2 linked regions of the Sinorhizobium fredii genome follow. The protein of the gene in region 2 interacts with the protein of the main gene of each other region in a pairwise test. Links are inferred from orthologs where the notes say so. Each region holds a gene or a part of one and is shown on either strand. Other genes may lie near its edges.

Region 1 (6,435 bases), 2.4 Mb from region 2 along the record:
CCTGCCGCCGCAGCCAGGACAGCAGCAGCGACACGGCCGCGGGGGTCATGCCATCGACCTTCATCGCCTGCGCCAAATTGCACGGCCGCTGCTGCGCCAGTTTTTGCTTCAGCTCGTTGGAGAGCCCCGGCAAGTCGCTATAGTCAAAGTCGTCCGGAATCGATGCGCTCTCTTCCCGCCGAACACCGGCGATGTCTGCCGCCTGGCGCTCCATGTAGACGGCATAAGCAGCATCGATCGCGAGCGCTTCGGTGACGCGCCGATCAATTCCTTCGAGCTGCGGCCACAGCGGTTTCAGCCCCTGGATCGTCTGGTCCGGGTAGGAAAGGATTTCGAAGGCTGAACGCCGCTGGCCGTCCTGGTTGAGCTTGAGGCCAAACCGCTTGCCCTCGGTCGGTGTGATCGACAGCGATTGCAGGAGCGTGCGGCCGTTCTCATAGGCACCCCTCCACGATGCAAAGCGGGCCCGGCGCGCCTCCCCGACGCAACCGAGCTCGATGCCGACCGGGGTCAAACGCATGTCGGCATTGTCGGCCCTAAGTGACAGGCGATACTCCGCCCGCGAGGTGAACATCCGATAGGGCTCGCTAATTCCGCGCGAGGTCAAATCGTCGACCATCACGCCAATATAGGAGTCTGTCCGGCTGAAGATGAAGGGCTCCCGGCCCGTCGCTGCCAGCGCGGCGTTGAGCCCGGCGACCAGGCCCTGCGCTCCAGCCTCTTCATAGCCGGTCGTGCCATTGATTTGACCAGCCAAGAACAGCCCAGGCATTTTTCGAACCGCCAACGACAACTTGAGCTCGCGCGGATCCACGTGATCATACTCGATGGCGTAGCCGGGCTGAAGAATCACCACATCCTCGAGGCCAGGAATGGTGCGGATAAAGGCCTCCTGGACTTCCTCCGGCAACGAGGTCGATATGCCGTTGGGATAGACGGTGTCATCGTCCAGCCCTTCGGGTTCGAGGAAGATCTGGTGACCGTCCCGTTCGCCGAAGCGGACGATCTTATCTTCGATCGACGGGCAGTAGCGCGGGCCGACTCCCTCGATCTGACCGGAATACATCGCCGAACGGTGAATGTTGTCGGCAATGATTTTGTGGGTGGCGTCCGTCGTCCGGGTTACGCCGCAATCGATTTGGCGATTGACGATCGTGTCGGTCATGAAGGAGAAGGGCACCGGCTGCTCGTCCGGCCCCTGCCGGCCGACGCGGTCCCAGTCGATCGTCCGGCCGTCCAGCCGCGCGGGTGTGCCGGTCTTCAACCGTCCGAGCGTCAGGCCGGAGCGGGAGAGCGTCTCCGATAAGCCGAGCGACGGCTCTTCGCCGACGCGGCCAGCCGGAACCTTGCGATCGCCAATATGAATCAGCCCCTTGAGGAAAGTCCCCGTGGTCAGTACCACCGAGGCGGCCCTAAGGGCCCTGCCATCCTTCATGATCACGCCGGTGACGGCGTCGCCATCGGTCAGAAGGTCAAAGGCGTCACCTTCGATGACCGTGAGATTTTCAATAGCGCCGATCTCCCGCTGCATCGCTTCGCGATAGAGCCGGCGATCCGCCTGTGTGCGCGGTCCCCGGACCGCAGGCCCCTTGCGCCGATTGAGGAGCCGGAACTGGATGCCGGCGGCATCGGCGACGCGTCCCATCAGTCCGTCGAGGGCGTCGATCTCCCGAACCAAGTGCCCCTTGCCGAGGCCGCCGATCGCCGGGTTACAGGACATCACCCCGATCGTCTCGATTTTGTGGGTAACCAGAGCCGTCTGCGCGCCAAGCCGCGCCGCCGCCGAAGCGGCTTCGCAGCCGGCATGACCTCCGCCAATTACGATGACATCATAGCTCGTCATAGACACTCCCGCGCTCGGGTGTTGATTGTTAATCGCCGTATCCTGTCAAGAAGGTTTCACGTGAAACGAGCTTGCGACCCGCTTCAATCGCACGCCATCTCACTTGCCGATGCAGAACTCCGAGAATATCACGTCGAGCAGGTTCTCGACATCCACCCGACCAGTAATCCGTCCAAGTGCGTCGCCGGCGACGCGCAGCTGCTCAGCTTGGAGATCTGCGCCCTCGGTGACCAAGGCGCGCGCCAGCGCGACGCTGGCCTGTTTCAGGCAATCCACATGACGCTTTCTTGACGGGATTGCAAGTGACGTCCGCCCGGCGAGATCCGGCAGGTGCGCCGTGATTTTTTTCAGCAACTCGCCGATGCCGTCGCCGGTCTTCGTCGACAGAAACACATCCGCCTGACCCGCCCGCCAAATCGTTGCGTTTCGGTCGAACTTGGTAGCAACCCGAATGATCGGAGCTTCATCAGCAATCGGCTCGTTCAAAACAAAGCCGTCCGGTTTTTCCGATAGCAAGAGGATCAAATCGGCGTGTCCGATGACTTCCCTTGCCCGGCGGATGCCTTCACGCTCGACGATCTCGTCCGTCTCCCGCAGCCCGGCCGTGTCGAATAGTTTCACCGAGAATCCGGCTAAGGAAAGGTCGACCGAGATGACGTCACGAGTCGTGCCGGCGATCTCCGTCACGATGGCAATGTCCCGCTTCGCCAGCGTATTGAGAAGGCTCGACTTGCCGGCATTCGGCGCGCCGGCAATGACGATCTTAAGGCCATCGCGAATGATCTCGGCCAGCCCGGCCTTTCCGGTATGGGCGTCGATCTCTGCCTGAAGCTTCTCCACATCCCTCCAGATCGTGTCGCTGACGGAGCCCGGGACATCCTCTTCATCGGCAAAGTCGAGTTCCGCCTCGATCATCGCGCGTGCATGGGTCAGGCGTCGCGCCCAGCCGTGGTAAAGAGCCGATTGACCGCCGCTCGCCTGTTCGATCGCCAGGCGACGCTGCATTTCGGTTTCGGCCGAAATCAGGTCGGCCAGTCCCTCGACCTCGACGAGGTCCAACTTGCCGTTCTGAAAAGCGCGCCGCGAGAATTCGCCAGCGTCTGCGTGCCGCAATCCATCGAACTCGCCAAGCGCCTCGAGGACGGCGTGCACGACGGCTCGCCCGCCATGGAGCTGCAGCTCGCAGCAATCCTCCCCCGTGAACGACGACGGTCCGGGAAAATAGATCAACAGCCCGCTATCGAGCATCTCACCGTTTCGATTCCGAATCGTTCGGAGCGAGGCGGAGCGCGGTTTTGGCAGAGCGCCGCAAAGCTGCACGATCGCACCGGCCGTCGCCGGTCCGCTGATGCGAATGACAGCAATCCCGGCGGGCAGGGCGCCGCTGGAGAGCGCGTAGATAGTGTCCGTGAGCTGCATCGGCTTGTTCGATTTGGTGAGCACACAGGTCAAACCTGTGCGCCGGCGGCGTCTTCCGTCTGTATCGAGGAGCTAACTCTCTCTCCTTGCGCCCGAAACAGACGCAGCTGTCGGCACAGGGAACGGCGCAGACTTATGCATGTCTGGGCGCCGGAATGCAAGTATGGTGGGCCCTCGGAGTCCGGCGCAACGTCGGCATTGTTTCACGTGAATCACCGCCGTGCACGGAAGCCGAAGGTCATCTTGGGTTGCCAACGTCAGATCGGCTCGCTGCCCCTCATAGAAAAAGGCGGGACTCGCGAGTCCCGCCTTGCCACAAGAGTCGCCGCAGACCCGATCAGGTGTTCATCGAATCGAAGAAGTCGCCGTTGGTCTTCGTCTGCTTGAGTTTGTCGATCAGGAACTCGATCGCGTCGGTCGTGCCCATCGGCGCGAGAATGCGACGCAACACAAAGATCTTCTGCAGGTCCTGGCGCGGCACCAGCAGGTCTTCCTTGCGCGTGCCGGACTTCAGGATATCCATGGCCGGGAAGATACGCTTGTCGGCGACCTTGCGGTCAAGGACGATTTCCGAGTTGCCGGTGCCCTTGAACTCTTCAAAGATGACTTCGTCCATGCGGCTGCCCGTGTCGATCAGCGCCGTCGCGATAATCGTCAGCGAGCCGCCTTCCTCGATGTTGCGGGCCGCGCCGAAGAAGCGCTTTGGCCGCTGCAGCGCATTGGCGTCGACACCGCCGGTGAGCACCTTGCCTGATGACGGAACGACGGTGTTGTAGGCACGTCCGAGGCGCGTAATCGAATCGAGCAGAATGACCACATCGCGGCCGTGCTCAACGAGGCGCTTGGCCTTTTCGATCACCATCTCGGCCACCTGCACGTGGCGCGTCGCCGGTTCGTCGAACGTCGAGGAGACGACTTCGCCCTTCACCGAGCGCTGCATGTCGGTCACTTCTTCCGGCCGCTCGTCGATCAGGAGAACGATCAGATAGCATTCCGGGTGATTGGCGGTGATCGAATGGGCGATGTTCTGCAGGAGAACCGTCTTACCGGTACGCGGCGGCGCGACGATCAGGCCGCGCTGGCCCTTGCCGAGCGGCGCCACCAAGTCGATGACCCGGGCAGACAGGTCCTTGGAGGTCGGTACTTCCAGTTCCATCTTGAAGCGCTCATTCGGGTAGAGCGGCGTCAGGTTGTCGAAGTGGACCTTATGGCGGATCTTCTCCGGATCGTCGAAATTGATCGTGTTGACCTTGAGCAGCGCGAAGTAGCGCTCGCCTTCCTTCGGTCCGCGGATCGGCCCCTCGACCGTATCGCCCGTCTTCAACGAGAAGCGGCGAATCTGCGACGGCGAAATGTAGATGTCATCCGGACCGGGCAGGTAATTTGCATTTGCCGACCGAAGAAAGCCAAAGCCGTCCTGAAGGACCTCGACAACGCCTTCCCCGATGATTTCTATTTCTTGCGTGGCCAGATTTTTGAGGATGGCGAACATCAGCTCCTGCTTGCGCATGGTGCTGGCGTTCTCGACCTCGAGCTCTTCGGCAAAGGCCAGGAGATCCGTCGGCGTCTTGTTCTTGAGGTCTTGAAGCTTCATTTCAGCCATGAAGAGTCCATGTCTTGTAGGGGAATGGGAGAGGCGTGATTTTCGTAAGGGAGCTGCGAGGGGAAGGGGGCAGGCTCTAAACTTCGTCACAGGCCTTGGGGATGAAGGAGATGCGCGAAAATAGCGATTCACGTGGAACGCCGCAAGGGGGCGCAGCAATTTAGCGGCAACTATTGCAGCTGCGAATCGTTTGAATTCAGAATGGTTTCACGACGGCGAGGATAACGATGACGATCATCAACAGCGTCGGAGCCTCGTTCATCAGCCTCCAGTAGCGGGCGGTCCTTCGATTCACGTCTCGCTCAAAGTCGGAGACCGCCCGGCTAAAATGCATATGCACCAGCGTCAGCAGAAAGACGCAGAAAAGCTTCGCGTGAAGCCAGCCGCCGCTAAACCCGTAGACGCTCCAGGCGAGATAGAGGCCGAGCAGCCAGGCGATCATCATCGCCGGGTTCATGATGACCTTCAGAAGCCGCCGCTCCATCGTCTTGAAGGTCTCGGACTGCGCCGACCCCGGCACGGCGTCGGTGTGATAGATGAAGAGCCGCGGCATATAGAGCAGCGCCGCCATCCAGGAGATCACTGCGATGATGTGGAACGCCTTGATCCAGAGATACAGATCGTCCGGCTGCCCGATGAAGAGCGCCGCCAGCAGCGCGACGAAGATCAAAAGGGCGGCGATCGCGCGTAGCCGCGCCCGCCTTCCGAGCGCGCTATCGGTTTGCCGCTCGATCATCCCCTGATCCCACGAACGCGCGCCACCAGGGCCGCGACGTTCTCCGGGTCCGCCTCCGGCGTGATGCCGTGGCCGAGATTGAAGATCAACGGCCCGTTGCCGAGCGCATCGAGAATGCGGTCGATGCCGTTTTCCATGGCCGACCCGCCGGCAACGACCCGCATCGGATCGAGATTGCCCTGGACCGGTCCGTCCCTCTGCAATTCTGCGGCAAAGGACAGCGGCACCGTCCAGTCGAGGCCGATCGCGTCCGCCCCGGTCAAGCGGCGATAGTCCTTGAGCAGCAGGCCCGCACCCTTTGCAAAGGCGATGATTTTCGCGGAAGGCCGGCGGGCCCGCACCGATGATATCATCCGCCGCACCGGCTCCACGGCAAAGCGGGCGAACTCGTCCTCGCCGAGCACGCCTGCCCAGGAATCGAAGACCTGCACCGCATCGGCGCCGGCATCGATCTGCTCGACGAGATAGTCGGCCGAGATATCGGCAAGGAACGCCAGAAGCTGCTCGAAGGCCTTCGGATCACGGTAGGCAAAGAGCCGCGCCGGCGCCTGGTCCGGCGTGCCGCGGCCGGCGATCATATAGGTCGCAACCGTCCACGGGGCCCCGCAGAAGCCGAGCAGCGTCGTCTCCTGAGGCAATTCCCGCCGGAGCCGAGAGACGGTTTCAAAGACGGGAGCCAGATGGTTCAAGACCTGATCGGCCTTGAGGCTTGCTATGCCGTCGGTGTCGATCGGATCCATCCGCGGTCCATGGCCCTCTTCGAAACGGACGTTTCGGTGCAGCGCGTCGGGAATGACGAGAATATCGGAGAAGAGGATCGCAGCGTCGAAGGCA
Region 2 (8,220 bases):
AGGATGCCGTGCAGCAGGCGCCGCTCGGGGCGGCTAGCATTCTCGATGACGGCGACGGTCGTTTCCGCCGGCAGCCCCGCCTGCATCAGCCGGCCCGCCACCGAAGCGGCGACCGAGCGGCCCATATAGACCGCAATCGTCGCGCCGGAAACGGCAAGCCGCGCCCAGTCGGGAAGCACGTCACCAGCTAGATCATGGCCGGTGGTGAAGACCAGCGACGATGCAACGCCGCGAAGTGTCAGCGGCAGCTCGAAATCCGCTGCGGCGGCAAAGGCCGACGTGATGCCGGGGACGATCTCATAGCTGACGCCAGCCTCGCGCATTGCGGCCATCTCTTCGCCGGCCCGGCCGAAGATTAGCGGATCGCCGGATTTCAGCCGCACGACGCGCTTGCCCTCCTTGGCGAGCTTCACGAGCAGATGATTGATCTCGTCCTGCGACTTGGTGTGGCAGCCCTTGCGCTTGCCGACCGAAAGCCGCTCGGCATCGCGGCGGCCCATGTCGACGATCGCCTGCGGCACCAGGGCATCATAGACGATGGCGTCCGCTTCCATCATCACCCGCTGCGCCCTCAGCGTCAGCAGATCCTCGGCACCCGGACCGGCGCCGACCAGCCAGACATGGCCGGAAACACGCTCGGTCGCGTCGAGCAGCCGGGAGGCCTCGCGGCGGGCGGAAGCGAGATCGCCGAGCGCGACATGATCCGCCACCGGACCTGAGAAGAACCGCCGCCAGAAGACGCGCCGCGCCACGCCGCGCGGGATGAGGCGATCGACCGCCTCGCGGTAGCTCGCGGCTAGCGTCGCCACGATCCCAAGCGAGGGCGACAGCAACTGGTCGATCTGGGCGCGAATCATCTGCGCCAGAACGGGCCCTGCCCCTTCCGTGCCGATGGCGATGGCGACGGGGGCACGGTTGACCAGCGCCGGCGTCAGGAAATCGCAATAGTCGGGCTGGTCGACGGCATTGGCCGGGACCTTGCGCTCGCGTGCCGCGGTCACGATCACCCGGTCGGCAGCCGCATCGCCGGTCGCCGCAAAGACCAGTGCGGCGCCTTCGACCTGATGATCGGCAAAGGCTTCGCGAACCGTCTCGATCCCCTTGTCCTCCAGGAAAGCCGCAAAAGCCGGCTCCGGATGATCCGCATAGGCGAGGATACGCGCCTCGGTGTTCAAAAGCAGCCGAACCTTGGCGAAGGCCTCGTCCCCATTGCCGAATACCGCCACGCTCTTCTGAGCGACGCGGAAAAATGCCGGGAAAACGGATAATTGCTGCGACATATCGAGGGGACGGCTCCTTCTACAGGCTGCGGCGAATATCCCTCATAGCCGCAGACAATTGAAGAAACAGAAATTTCTATGGCTTTCCGGCCACGTATTGTTTTGCTCGGTAGCCAATCTTTTTGAGCAAATATCTCCGGAGGATGATTGCGAACCACAGCGGCGCCGCCATTGCGCCGACCGCCGAACCTCCGTTAAATGCCCGCAGACATTTCCCGGGGAGTGCCAGGATGAAGACATCCGAACTGGCCGAGCGGCTGCTGGCGGTCATCGAAAACGACATACTCCCGCTGACGGAGAAGGGGGTGGCGGCCGGCAACAAGGTGTTCGGTGCGGCGATCCTGCGCAAGGCCGATTTCTCGCTCGTGCTGGCCGAGACCAACAACGAGACCGAAAATCCGCTGTGGCATGGCGAGGTCCATACGCTGAAGCGCTTCTACGAGATGGCGGAGAAGCCCGACACGCGCGAGCTCATCTTCTTGTCAACGCACGAGCCCTGCTCCATGTGCCTCTCGGCAATCACCTGGGCCGGCTTCGACAATTTCTACTACTTCTTCAGCCACGAGGATTCGCGCGACAGCTTCTCGATTCCGCACGACCTGAAGATCCTCAAGGAAGTCTTCCGGCTTGAACCGGGCGGCTACGCCCGGGAAAATGCCTTCTGGAAGTCGGCCTCGATCGCGGCCCTCATGCGGGATGTCGATCCAGAGACGACAAAGAGGCTCGCGGCACAGGATGCTCGGATCCGCGAGCGCTACAATCGCCTGTCGGCCGCCTATCAGGCGGACAAAGACAACAACGCCATACCGCTGAACTGAGTCCAATGGAACCTTCTCGCGATATTCAACGCCTCATCGACATCATGGCAGCACTTCGCGACCCGAAGACCGGCTGCCCGTGGGACATCGTCCAGACCTTCGAGACGATCAAGCCCTACACGATCGAGGAAGCCTACGAGGTCGCCGACGCGATCGAGCGCCGCGACATGGACGATCTTTGCGACGAGCTCGGAGACCTGCTGCTGCAGGTGGTCTATCACGCGCAAATGGCGGAAGAGGTCGGCGACTTCTCCTTCGGCGACGTAGTGGAAGCCGTCACCCGCAAGATGATCCGCCGCCATCCGCATGTCTTTGCACGGTCGGATGCCGATACGCCAAAGGCGGTCAAGCTGCAATGGGACGAGATCAAACAGGCCGAGAAGGCGGATCGGCGCGCGCGCCGGATGCGGCGCGGCCTGCCGCTGGAAGAGAAGTCCGGCCATCTCGGTTCAGTGCAGCGCAGCTTTCCGGCACTCGTTGAGGCGCTCAAGCTTCAGGAGCGCGCAGCCAAGGTGGGTTTCGACTGGTCGGAGCCGGCACCGATTCTCGACAAGGTCGAGGAGGAAATCGGCGAGCTGCGCCAGGCGCTGAAGGATGGCGACCGACGAAAGATTGCGGACGAACTCGGCGACCTGATCTTCGCACTGGTCAACATCGGCCGCCATATTGGTACCGATCCTGAAATGGCGCTGCGCGGCACGAACACGAAATTCCGGCGCCGGTTCAGCCATATCGAGCAGGAACTGCATGCCTGCGGCGAGACGCTGGATGCCGCATCGCTGGAGCGGATGGAAGAACTCTGGCAGGCGGCAAAGGCGATTGAGAGGCAATTGACGTAGCGGCATGCCGTGAGGTCAAGCTTCCCAATCTTCCGCAACTGGCTTGGGCCCGTTTCCTAGCCGTCTTTCAAGCTCGGCCGCCTCGGACTCTGTCAAGCGCAGGTCAAGGCTGATCCTTCCGTCTTCGAGATCGTCGCGGCCATCGACGATCGCGTGCTCATAGATCCAGGGCAAGAGCTGCAACTGGTCCAATCCCAAGGCGACAGTGCACTCGGTCAGCACGCCTGAAAGACGACGGCCGATTTCAGCGAGCAGATCGTCGACACCTTCGCCGGTGATCGCCGAAACGGCGACGGTGTTGTCGGTGCCCGCCGCTTTGTTCACCAGTGCCTCGCGCACCTCCGGCTCGAGCCTGTCGATCTTGTTCCAGACCTCGACGATGCGCTCGGAGCCTTCCTTCTCGTCGATGCCGAGATCGGCCAGGATACGCAGCACATCGCCTGCCTGCGCTTGATTGTCCGGGTCCGAGAGATCGCGGACATGCAGAATGAGGTCTGCCTCGAGTACTTCTTCCAACGTCGCGCGGAAGGCGGCGACGAGGTGCGTCGGCAGGTCCGAGATGAAACCGACGGTATCGGACAGAATGACCATTCGGCCATGCGGCAGCTTCAGCCGCCGCAGCGTCGGATCTAGCGTCGCAAAGAGCATGTCTTCGGCCAGCACGCCCGCGCCGGTCATCCGGTTGAAGAGCGTCGACTTGCCTGCATTGGTGTAGCCGACCAGCGCCACGATCGGGTGCGGTACCTTCTTGCGCTTCGAACGATGCAACTGACGCGTCCGGCGCACCTGCTCCAGCTCGCGCTCCAGCCGCACGATCCTTTCCTGCAGCAGCCGACGGTCGGCTTCGATCTGCGTTTCGCCCGGACCGCCCATGAAGCCCGCGCCCCCGCGCTGGCGCTCAAGGTGGGTCCAGCTTCGAACCAGCCTGCCCTTCTGGTAGTTCAGATGGGCGAGATCGACCTGAAGCGTGCCCTCCTTGGTGGAGGCGCGCCGGCCAAAAATTTCGAGAATGAGCCCGGTCCGGTCGATGACCTTGGCGTTCCATTCCTTCTCGAGATTGCGCTGCTGCACCGGCGTCAGCGGGTGATCGACGATAACGAGGCCCGCATCCTTCTCGTTGAGGATATGGCCGATCTCCTCGATCTTGCCGCTGCCGAGCAGGGTGCCGGGCTTCGGTTGCGCCACGGGAACGATCGTGCCGTGCACGACATCGAGATCGATGGCGAGCGCAAGCCCCGTGGCCTCTTCAAGCCGGCTCTCGTCCGAGCGCGTGCTGACCGCTGCCACATCAGCGGCCGGCTTGCCCGTCTTCTTCAAGACCGGCACGACGACGACGGCGCGCATGTCGTCGCGGCGCTTCTCAAGCTCCGGTATGATCGACGACGGCGATTTCGAATTGCGTTTGGTAATGGTCCTCAGGTCCCGTCAGGATGCCACTTCCTCATTCTCGAACATCTGCAGAGGCTGGCCCGGCATGATGGTCGAGATGGCGTGCTTGTAGACGAGTTGAGAATGGCCGTCACGGCGCAACAGGACGCAGAAATTGTCAAAAGATGTCACAACACCCGTCAGTTTCACGCCATTGATAAGGAAAATGGTCAAGGAAATTTTTTGCTTGCGAACCGTATTAAGAAAAAGATCCTGCAAGTTTTGAGAACGTTCCGCCATCGCGCCGCTTCTTTCTTATTTGCCGGCTTTGGCGCCGGTGCATTTTGTCAAATTTGCGATCAGACGTGTCACAGAAGCCTTCCCCCGACACCTCTTGAAGTTTGGTATCAAATCGCCGTCTTTTCCGCAACGTCGAAAAAGGCTTCACGAATATTCTGTGCTATGCTTCCCGGATGGCCGTTGCCGATCGGCTTTCCATCGATCGATACGACCGGAAAGCAGATGCTCGTGGCAGCGGTGACGAACACTTCCCGTGCGGCAAGCATTTCCTCGACAGAGAAGGCCTTCTCCTCGATCTTCAGGCCGAGCGGCTTTGCCACGTCCATCAGTGTCGTACGCGTGATGCCGCGCAGGATGCCGTGCTCGGCCGGGCGCGTGCGCAGCGTCCCCTTGCCGTCGACGATCCAGACATTCGTCGCCGCCCCTTCCTTGACCGTGCCGTCCGCGTCGACGAAAATCGCCTCTTGCGCGCCGACTTCCTTCGCCCTTTGGCGAGCGAGGACGTTCGGAAGCAGGCCGACCGTCTTGATGTCCACCCGGTCCCAGCGGTTTTCCGGCACCGTAATCGCGGCAATGCCTTCGGCATTCTTCCTGGCGATCGCGGCGGCATCGGTGCGCTTAGCCGTGACGACGACAGAGGGTGGCGTGCCCTTGGCCGGGAACACATGATCGCGCCGGGCGACGCCCCGCGTCACCTGAAGATAGAAGAGCCCGTTGAGGACGCGGTTGCGCCGCAGCACCTCGCGAATGACCTGGATCAGCGCAGCCCGGCTCATCGGCCAGTCCATCCTGAGTTCACTCAGCGACCGGTCGAGGCGGTCGAGGTGACGGCTGAGATCGACAATGAAGCCGTGCCGCACCTCACAGACCTCGTAGACGCCATCGGCAAACTGGAAGCCGCGGTCCTCCACATGGATCGCGGCTTCGGAATGCGGGATATAGGCGCCGTTCACATAGGCGGTTCTTGGCATGGAGCTTCGCGGCCTCAGACGCCCAGCGACTTCAGCTTGCGATGCAGCGCCGAGCGCTCCATGCCGACGAATTCCGCCGTGCGGGAGATGTTTCCGCCGAAGCGGTTGATCTGGGCGATCAGATAATCCCGTTCGAACATTTCGCGCGCCTCGCGCAGCGGCAGGGTCATGATGTGCTGGTCGCCCTTGGCGGAAATCTTCGGCAGCGTGTCGCCCACCTCGTTCGGCAGCATGTCGGCACTGATCGGCGTATCCGGGCCGTCGCTGCGGGCGAGGATCATCAGGCGTTCGATGTTGTTGCGCAACTGGCGGATATTGCCCGGCCAGTCATGCGCCTGGAGCACGGCAAGCGCATCCTCGCCGATCTTGCGCGGCCGGATGCCGGCATGTTCGCTCACCTGGCGCATGAACATGTCGACAAGGAAAGGAATATCCTCGCGCCGCTCGGCGAGCGCCGGAACGCGGACGGGAATAACGGCAAGCCGGTGATAAAGGTCCTCCCGGAAGAGGCCCTCGGCGATCATGTTCTCAAGATTGTAGGCGGTCGAGGAAATGATACGCACGTCCACCTTGACGCGTTTCGAGCCGCCGACGCGCTCGAACTGCTGATCGACGAGCACGCGCAGGATCTTGTTCTGCGTCTCGCGCGGCATTTCGCCGACCTCGTCGAGATAGAGGATGCCGCCATGGGCCTCCTCGAGCGCGCCGGTGCGACGCGGCTGACCCGCGGTGCCCTCGGTGCCGAAAAGCGCGATTTCCATGCGGTCCGGCGTGATCGCGGCCGCATTCAAGGCGACGAAAGGACCGGTGGAACGCGTCGACTTGCGATGGATCATGCGCGCCACCAGTTCCTTGCCGGAACCGGAGGGTCCTTGGATCATGATGCGGCTGTTGGTCGGGGCGACCTTCTCGATCGTCTGGCGCAGCTGCGACACCGCGACCGAAGTGCCGATGAGCTCCACCGGATCGCCCGACCGCTTCTTGAGTTCCGACACTTCGCGCTTGAGCTTGGAATTCTCGAGCGCCCGCTCGGCAATCAGGATCAGCCGATCGGCCTTGAACGGCTTCTCGATGAAGTCGTAAGCGCCGCGCTTGATCGCGGAAACAGCCGTCTCGATGTTGCCGTGGCCGGAAATCATCACCACCGGCAGGTCCGGATGACGGCTCTTGATCTCGTCCAGCAGCGCCAGCCCGTCCAGCCGGCTGCCTTGCATCCAGATGTCCAGGAAGATGAGCCGCGGCACGCGGTCGTTGATCGCCGCAAGCGCGCTGTCGCTGTCGAAGGCCGTCCGCGTCTCGTGGCCTTCGTCCGACAGGATGCCCGAGACGATCTCGCGGATATCTTCCTCATCATCCACAACCAGAATATCAGCCGCCATTGGTATTACCCTTATCCTTCACAGTCTCATCGCCCCCGGTTTCGCCGGCGGGCGGCAGGATCACGCGGATCATCGCCCCGACACCGCCGTCGAAATCCGCCGGTGCATCGTGCAATTCCAATTGTCCGCCGTGGTCCTCGATGATTTTCTTGACGATAGCGAGACCCAGCCCCGTGCCTTTCTCTCGCATCGTCATGTATGGCTCCAAAATCCGGTGCCGGTTTTCGGTGGGGAGCCCCTTGCCGTTGTCGACAACGTCGACGACGAAGCGCCCGGTCGCGTCGTCGCGACGGGAGCGAACCAAGATCGTCGGCGCACCGCGCGCCGCCTCGGCCGGGACCGCCTCGATCGCCTCAACCGCATTCTTGACGACATTGCCAAAGGCCTGGCCGAGCATGCGCCCGTCGAACTGGCCCTCGAGCGCCTCGTCGCCGAAGTCGCGGATGAAGGTGATGTGGTTGTTGCCCATTTCGCGCAGGAAGACGGCGTCCTTGAGGATCGAGCGCAGGTCCGACTTTTCCTTCGTCGGTTTCGGCATGCGCGCGAAGGCTGAGAACTCGTCGACCATCCGGCCGATGTCTTCCACCTGGCGCACGATCGTATCGGTGCACTGGTCGAATACGGCCTTGTCCTGCTGGTCGATCTGCCTGCCGTAGCGCCGTTTGAGGCGTTCGGCGGAAAGCTGGATGGGCGTCAGCGGATTCTTGATCTCATGGGCGATACGCCGTGCCACGTCCGCCCAGGCGGTCGAGCGCTGGGCAATGACCAGATCGGTGATGTCGTCGATCGTGATGACGTAGGAGCCTTGCGAGCCCTCGCCCTCTTCCCGGGTCACCTGAACGTTCAGCGTGCGCTCGGTTCCGCCGCGCATGATGTTGATCTGTTTACGGTAGTCGTTGCGATAGCGGCTTTCCGCCTCGACCAGCACCTCCTCGATCTCCGGCGCCACCTCGCGAAGGCTGGCGCCGAGCAGTCCCGGAGCCGATTTCCGCAGGAATTCCTCCGACGAGGGATTGGCGATCGTGATGCGCCGGTCCCGGCCGACGCCGATCACGGCCGCGGTGACGCCGGAAAGCACGGCCTCGATGAAGCGGCGGCGCTGATCGACCTCGTCCTTGGCGACCAGGATCTGGTCCTGCTGCGTCCGGATCTCGCTGACCATCTTGTTGAAGGTGCGCGAGAGATTGCCGACGTCGCCGTCGACGGCACGCACCGGCACGACCACGTCGAGATTGCCGGAGGCGACGCTGTCGGCCGCGCCGATC

The links.
Region 1: the proteins of hfq (region 2) and rho interact in binary tests that used the Escherichia coli proteins (3 or more experiments, as listed by UniProt). The link is inferred for Sinorhizobium fredii from one-to-one orthologs.

The regions. Positions count from the first base shown.
Region 1 is NZ_CP024307.1:3,960,446-3,966,880, forward strand. What follows is about bases 2,733-5,707. They hold rho (transcription termination factor Rho), read right to left. Parts: upstream 4,866-5,707; coding sequence 3,600-4,865; downstream 2,733-3,599. Other genes in these bases: mnmE (tRNA uridine-5-carboxymethylaminomethyl(34) synthesis GTPase MnmE), read right to left, coding at 2,733-3,262; hemJ (protoporphyrinogen oxidase HemJ), read right to left, coding at 5,062-5,601. Also shown: tRNA uridine-5-carboxymethylaminomethyl(34) synthesis enzyme MnmG, read right to left, coding at 1-1,843; more of mnmE, read right to left, coding at 1,943-2,732. UniProt on the Escherichia coli protein: Facilitates transcription termination by a mechanism that involves Rho binding to the nascent RNA, activation of Rho's RNA-dependent ATPase activity, and release of the mRNA from the DNA template.
Region 2 is NZ_CP024307.1:1,591,028-1,599,247, reverse strand. The notes cover bases 2,985-5,649. They hold hfq (RNA chaperone Hfq), read right to left. Parts: upstream 4,606-5,649; coding sequence 4,363-4,605; downstream 2,985-4,362. Other genes in these bases: ntrX (two-component system response regulator NtrX), read right to left, coding at 5,591-5,649; NXT3_RS07770 (D-amino-acid transaminase), read right to left, coding at 4,713-5,576; hflX (GTPase HflX), read right to left, coding at 2,985-4,281. Also shown: siroheme synthase CysG, read right to left, coding at 1-1,280; NXT3_RS07790 (deaminase), read left to right, coding at 1,511-2,098; mazG (nucleoside triphosphate pyrophosphohydrolase), read left to right, coding at 2,104-2,937; more of hflX, read right to left, coding at 2,953-2,984; more of ntrX, read right to left, coding at 5,650-6,955; NXT3_RS07760 (sensor histidine kinase NtrY-like), read right to left, coding at 6,945-8,220. UniProt on the Escherichia coli protein: RNA chaperone that binds small regulatory RNA (sRNAs) and mRNAs to facilitate mRNA translational regulation in response to envelope stress, environmental stress and changes in metabolite concentrations.